Linked DNA regions of Prochlorococcus marinus XMU1419. The main gene of each other region encodes a partner of the protein of the gene in region 2 in a complex. Links are inferred from orthologs where the notes say so. Each region holds a gene or a part of one and is shown on either strand. Other genes may lie near its edges.

Region 1 (3,333 bases), on a different replicon or contig from region 2:
TCAAGCAAGTTTTTCTCCTCCTGGATTAAGTATCGCAGTAGCAAAAGATAGATCAGTAGAATCTTTGCTTCAAATTGGAGATTCATTCGCATTAAATATTCTAAGTGAAAAAGATTTTAAAGAACCTTTGAAAAGATTTACAAGACCCTTTGCGCCTGGAGAAAATAGATTTGAAGGATTAAACATTGAATTGACTCCTAACGAACAGATAATAATTCCTGAGTCATTAGCATGGTTAGATGCTTCTGTAAAAGAGAGAATGGAATGTGGAGATCATTGGGTGATTTACGCCGAAGTGCTACACGGTAATATAGTTAAATCCGATAGTCTAACAGCAGTTCACCACCGCAAAACTGGTGCTAACTATTAAATTTGTTTATCTAATTTATGACTGAATCTAAAGATTTAATAATCATCTCAGCTAGTTGTGGGAAAAATCTAGAACTTTCTAAAAAGTTTCTTGCAAAAAGTATTGAGCTTAAAATAAATTCTGAGATATTAGATCTAACCACTCTTGACATACCTCTATTTAATCCACGAATTCATAACAAAGACAATATTCCAGTTGAAATAGAAGAAATTAAAAAAAAGCTTTTCGCAATAGAAAAGTGGGTTATTTGTGCTCCAGAATATAATGGATCTATACCTCCAATTCTCTCCAATTTCATCGCATGGCTTTCAATTTCTGGAGATGATTTTAGGAATTTATTTAATGGTCAACCAATTGCAATTGCAACATTTTCAGGGGGTATAGGATTAGAACTACTAACCTCTTTACGGATACAATTAGTCCATTTAGGTAGTCAAGTATTAGGGAGACAAATGTTGTCATCATATAGTAAACCCATAGATACCAAAACTGTTGAAGATATTATTAAAAGACTTTTACAAATGAAAAAATTAAAAACATAAACACTTAATCGTTACAATAAATATCACTTTTGTTCATTCCAAACTTTTAAAATTTGTCTGGCCATTGGAAGTGCATGTACAGAGCCTCCACCAGGTGTATTTTGAGCAAAAGCAACCACTAGCAGCTCACTCTTTTCAGAGGGAGTAAAGCAAACGAACCAAGCATGATCTAATCCGCCTTCACCATCTTCAGCAGTTCCAGTTTTACCTGAAACTGGAGGTAAATTTGAAACCCCATAGTTAATTGATACACCAGTACCTGACTCAACTACTTTTCTAAGACCTCGTTTTATCAACTCAATATTTTTTGGATCTAAATCTAATTTAATACGTTTTTTATCTGAAAAATATTCCCCATCATTTTTAGCTAAATGAGGAGTAACTAAATATCCTCCGTTTGCTATGGCAGCATATGCTCTAGCAATTTGAATAGGAGTAACTTGGACAACAAATTGGCCAATAGACATACTTGCAATATCTTCTGGAACCCAAGGAGTTCTACCTGGTTTGCCCCATCCTCTACCTTCATTAGCCCATTTACTATTAGCTATGAATCCTACATTTTCTTGTTCAGAAATTTCAATGCCAGAAAAAGAATTAAAACCAAGTTTTCTAGATATCTCGTAAATTTTATCGACTCCTACACCATATCCGACTTGATAAAAGAATGTATTACTTGAAACTCGTAAAGCATCTTCATAACCTATAACACCAAAACCTAAATCATTGTGTTCGCGAAAACATTGACTCCCATAAGTGATACATGGTTTTGTCTCTAACAAAGTATTACTAGGAAATATACCACTTTCTAAGCCAGCTAAAGCTGTTACTATTTTCCAAACACTTCCTGGATCATAAGCATTTAATGCCCTATTAAAAAGAGGTTTATCAGGAGAATCAAAAAGCTCATTATATTCTTTTTGAGGCTTAAAATCCTTTGAAAAAAAATTCAAATCGAAAGTCGGTTTACTGGCCATTGCTCTTATTGCACCATCTCTAGGATCCATCACAATTATTGCTCCAGCTTTTTTATTTTTAAGTGCTTCCTCAGCAACTAATTGCAAATTCATATCAATTGTCAATTCAATATCATTACCTTGTAATGGAGGTTTAATACCCAATGATTTTTGAAATTTCCCTAAAGAATTTACTTCAATCATTTCTCCACCCCATTCACCCCTTATAAAGTCTTCGTAAACATATTCAATTCCAGTTCTTCCTATTAAATCATTAAATTTATAACCCTTTTTGGATAAAAAACTATATTCTGAATCTGTGATTGGCTGAGTATACCCAATAACATGTGCAGCAACTGATTTATAAGGATAATTTCTAATTAATTTCGAAGCTATTTCAAAACTAAGTAGATTATCTTCATTTTCTTTAAATTTTATTAATTGATCCACATTTAAATCTTCAAGAATAGTTACTGAAAGTTTTTGATTTTTTAAACCATTAAAAAATTTTTTTTGTATTAAATTACTATCAACTTTTAATAAATCAGAGATTAGTAATTTATGTTTTTCCCAATTGCTTTGATTTACAGATTGAGGCTTAATTATTAAAGAATATTTAACTCTACTATCGGCTAAAATATAACCATTTTTATCAAGTATTCTTCCCCGTATTGGTTGAGCAGCAATGAGCCTAATCCTATTTTCATCAGACATTGTTTTAAAAGATTCATGATTTAATAGCTGTAAAAAAATTAACCTTAATAAAATCAACAAAAACGAAATAGAAGAAAAAATTAGTAAGACTAAAGGTTGCCTTTTTAATGAAATAATTTTTTTATTAGAGTTATTTTTTATCAAAAATTTTAAAATTATTTAGATATCTTTTTTTCCAGTAAAGAAATGGTTTCCCTTATCTCTTTTAGAACAGTAATTAAATGTTTATAGTCACTTTCTTCAGTATTCAGTGTGAACTCATCATTTTTAATATAATTTGAAGTAAAATTTTCATTCATAAAAATTTTATTTTTAAGATTAATTGTTTATTTCATCTTAATTCTAAATAAAAAAATTTATTTTTTCAAAAAAATATTAAGTACCATACTGAGAAACATAGCAGAGAAATTAATTTATTTGATCTAAGTTTTGTTCAAAATAAGGATTACAACTATTTTTAGATATCCCTAGAGTCCAGCCAATGAATGATGATATGAATATAGTAACTATTAATGGCAGAATAGCTTGTTGTGTATTTTCAAGACTGAACCATTCCTTCCAGCTACTAAAAAACCTTTCTCTTTGAAATTTTCTTTTTTCATTTTCTAATAATTTTGCTTTTTTGGCGAAGGATTTTGTAACCCACTTTTCAAATGGTATTTTTTTTATTATCGTCATTTTTCTCTCAACCTCTAATAAATGCCCGGAATTAAGATAAGGGTGAAACGTACTTATCAATTCAAGAGTTTTT
Region 2 (3,203 bases):
ATCTAATTTTTGTACTTTTAATTGAAGTTTTAATTTTTGACCAGCGGGTCTTAATTCTAAAATCAATGTACTGCCTTCTTTTAATCCTCTAGTATTTTTATCAATTAATCCTCTTAACATTAATTCTAATTTTTCAGAATCACTCATAATTTGCGGAAGTTGATTAGGAATATCAATCTTTAAAGAAATCCCACGTCGATTTAATTGGTCATTCCATAAAGGAGCAAGCTTATTAAAAATTTCGGATAAATTAATTTTTGCCAAGTTATTTAATGACGGAACTTCATTACTAACTAATTCTGCTGCATTAAAGATTAAACCAAACCTATCTATTTGTTCATTACATTCATTATCTATTTGAATTAAACGATTTTTCATTGATTCGTCCATCTTATATTTTTTTAAAGTAGAACTTATTAGGGTTCTTATTGTTGCTAAAGGCGTTCTTACTTCATGAGATATTGCACGTAATAATTTTGCTTCAGTTATTTGCACATTTTTCTCATCGTTTTTTCCAGAATTCTTTATTTTATGGTTTGGAGTAATAGACGCTAATCTTGCCGATAATATTGGCCAAAATAATTCTTCAAATTGATTATTAATATTAAGCTCACCTAAATTATTAATTGCATTACGAAATTTTACTCCTTCCTCAAAATTTTCTTGATTTAATTTTGCATGCATTAATTCAATTGAAAGTTTTAGACTTTCTTCATCACACTTCATCAATAGAATTTTCTTACCTTTTTCTCCTACGATTGATAATACACACTGAAAATTTGGGGTGATTATCATCAAAAAAGGTTCATAACCATCTTCTTGACTAAGATTTAAGACTTTATAATTACAAATTAAATCTTTTTTTATCTTGTCTGAATTATTGATTGGCAAAAAACCTGCATTCTCATTTTGAAAGTACGGAAACCCCTCAGGAGACCAAAGCCATCCATGAAGTTGATTTAAAAATTTTTTATCATTAAAAGCTGGCAAAGGCGAGGCAACCCAAATCCCCCCGTGTTTATAATTCTGAGATAAGAAGTCTTTTTGAATAACTTCTAGAGAAGCCCACCACATTCTTCTGGATGTATCATCATCCACATAAATAGTTTGAACTCCTTTAAGCAATAGGTCTTGAATTTTTTTTATAGTTGTTTGTGATTTCATCAATTTCTTAGTGATCTAGAACGTTTCAATATAGATAAAACAAATCCAATTGATATAAAATTAGTCACCAATGAGGTTCGACCATAGCTCATAAAAGGAAGAGGAATCCCAGTAACTGGTCCTAATCCAATAGTCATAAATAAGTTAATAATTATTTGGAATAAAAAAGTTGAGGCTATTCCAATAACAATTAGAGATTCAAAGCTAGTCCTAGCAATTATTGCAGTATTAATAAGATTTTTAATCAAAAAAAAGAACAAAAATAAAACTATTATGCACCCCACAAAACCCAATTCTTCGCCTAAAGCACTGAATATAAAATCAGTATGTTGTTCTGGTATAAATTGCAAATTAGTCAGCTTACCTCTTAGCAAACCAGTCCCAAATAATCCTCCAGAACCAATTGCAATTTGACTCTGTATCAAATGATATCCACCACCTAATGGATCTCTATTTGGATCTAGAAATAAAACTAATCTATCTTTTTGATATTCCTTTAGACCATATTCCCATAAAATTGGTGTCAATTTGGCAACTAATAAATGGAAAGAAATCGCAAGAGTAGAAAAAATAATTTTCTTTTTCGAAGATCTATATGCAAGATATCCTATAACTGGAATCCAGAAAATAAGAATATTTGGTAGGGTTAAATACAATATAGAAGTGACAATACAAAACACTAATATCAAAATCCACTCTATAGGCATTTGTGACCAATAAAGCATCACACCTGTTAAAACAAGTAAAACTAAAGAGGTACCCAAGTCCGGTTGAAAGAAAATTAATAACCAAGGAACTGCTACTAATAATAAAGGCAATACTAAATCTCTTGCTGTTGAAATTAATTTTCTATCGAGTACTAAAGCGAGAGTTAATACAGTACTCAATTTAGCTACTTCAGAAGGCTGAAAAGAAAAGATGCCCAAGTTTAACCATCTTTGAGCTCCAGAAACTGTGATCCCAAAAAAATAAATTAGTAATAAGGATATTAAAGTAAACAAATAAAATGGAACCAAATATTTTTTTATTCTCTCTAAGGGTACATAAGAAATAAAAAATGCTAAAAAATAACCTAGAAAACCAGTTAGGATATGACTTAAATAATTCGATACAATTAGATTTCCCTGAACACTTTTTATTAATAAACCCGAAATTATAACTAAAAACAGGGGAATTAAAAGTAGTGGGGAAAATAAAAAACCTCTACTAAAGTTGCCTTTTTTTGATAAAAATCCTCGCTTATTTAATAAAGAAATTCTCCTAACCATCAATTATCTTTTAACAAAATTTTTTCTTAATTAATTGAGCTAAATTACCAAATACAATAGAACTTTCTATATTTGGCTGGCTTATTGAGATTGGTACACCTTTATTGCTTTCATCAACGAGAGGGATTTCAATAGGAATTTGGGCTAATAATGGTAAATCATTTTCTTTAGCTAATATTTGTCCACCACCTTTGCCAAAAATTTCATATTTTTTACTTGGCATATCCGGCGGAATAAATACTGACATATTTTCTACAATTCCCAGTAGAGGCACTCCAAGTTGTTTAAACATTGCTAACCCCCTCCTTGCATCTTGCAAAGATACTTGTTGAGGAGTAGTTACAACAATAGCTCCAGAAATAGGAACAGATTGAGAAAGGGAGATTTGAGCATCTCCTGTTCCTGGAGGCAAGTCAATAACCAAAAAATCAAGATTATTCCATTCAACTTGGTACAAAAATTGTCGGATTATACTATTAAGCATTGGTCCTCTCCATATAACTGGCTGACCTTCTTCTATGAGAAAACCCATTGATACTAATGAAATTCCATATTTATTTATTGGTATTAACCTTTGATCACTGCCACTACCTTCTGTAACCTTTGGATACTGTTCGGCAACTCCCATCATTGAGGGAGTATTAGGTCCATATATATCCGAATCCAGTAAACCAGTTTTTAAGCCTAATTTAGCTAGAGAACAAGCTAAATTAACAGCAATGGTACTTTTTCCCACTCCACCTTTACCACTGCTAACAGCTATGATATGTT

The links.
Region 1: the proteins of rodA (region 2) and mrdA are in contact, whole or in part, in a crystal structure (PDB 6PL5), measured with the Thermus thermophilus proteins. The link is inferred for Prochlorococcus marinus XMU1419 from one-to-one orthologs. Residues at the interface, in WP_223903423.1 of Thermus thermophilus: Phe161, Val165, Phe168, Val169, Leu172, Pro198, Tyr199, Glu202, Tyr211, Arg212, Asp213, Gln220, Val221, Gln223, Ser224, Ile226, Ala227, Ile228, Gly229, Ser230, Gly266, Phe267, Val270, Leu274, Tyr277, Gly278, Leu281, Phe285, Leu289, Arg297; in WP_223903432.1 of Thermus thermophilus: Arg4, Ile5, His6, Leu8, Ala9, Phe12, Ala15, Leu16, Leu19, Gly20, Arg22, Ala23, Trp24, Leu26, Gln27, Val28, Tyr31, Tyr34, Leu36, Leu43, Thr45, Asp47, Lys156, Gln157, Gly158, Ser160, Val184, Leu201, Glu202.

The regions. Positions count from the first base shown.
Region 1 is NZ_JAAORO010000001.1:37,582-40,914, reverse strand. Bases 330-3,328 are described here. They hold mrdA (penicillin-binding protein 2), read right to left. Parts: upstream 2,724-3,328; coding sequence 936-2,723; downstream 330-935. Other genes in these bases: HA151_RS00190 (hypothetical protein), read right to left, coding at 2,991-3,328; HA151_RS00200 (NAD(P)H-dependent oxidoreductase), read left to right, coding at 388-912; HA151_RS00205 (diflavin flavoprotein), read left to right, coding at 330-370. Also shown: more of HA151_RS00205, read left to right, coding at 1-329; more of HA151_RS00190, read right to left, coding at 3,329-3,333. UniProt on the Escherichia coli protein: Catalyzes cross-linking of the peptidoglycan cell wall. Responsible for the determination of the rod shape of the cell. Is probably required for lateral peptidoglycan synthesis and maintenance of the correct diameter during lateral and centripetal growth.
Region 2 is NZ_JAAORO010000003.1:448,197-451,399, forward strand. What follows is about bases 299-3,167. They hold rodA (rod shape-determining protein RodA), read right to left. Parts: upstream 2,433-3,167; coding sequence 1,164-2,432; downstream 299-1,163. Other genes in these bases: HA151_RS08575 (sensor histidine kinase), read right to left, coding at 299-1,164; HA151_RS08585 (Mrp/NBP35 family ATP-binding protein), read right to left, coding at 2,443-3,167. In the rest of the region: more of HA151_RS08575, read right to left, coding at 1-298; more of HA151_RS08585, read right to left, coding at 3,168-3,203. UniProt on the Escherichia coli protein: Peptidoglycan polymerase that is essential for cell wall elongation. Also required for the maintenance of the rod cell shape. Functions probably in conjunction with the penicillin-binding protein 2 (mrdA).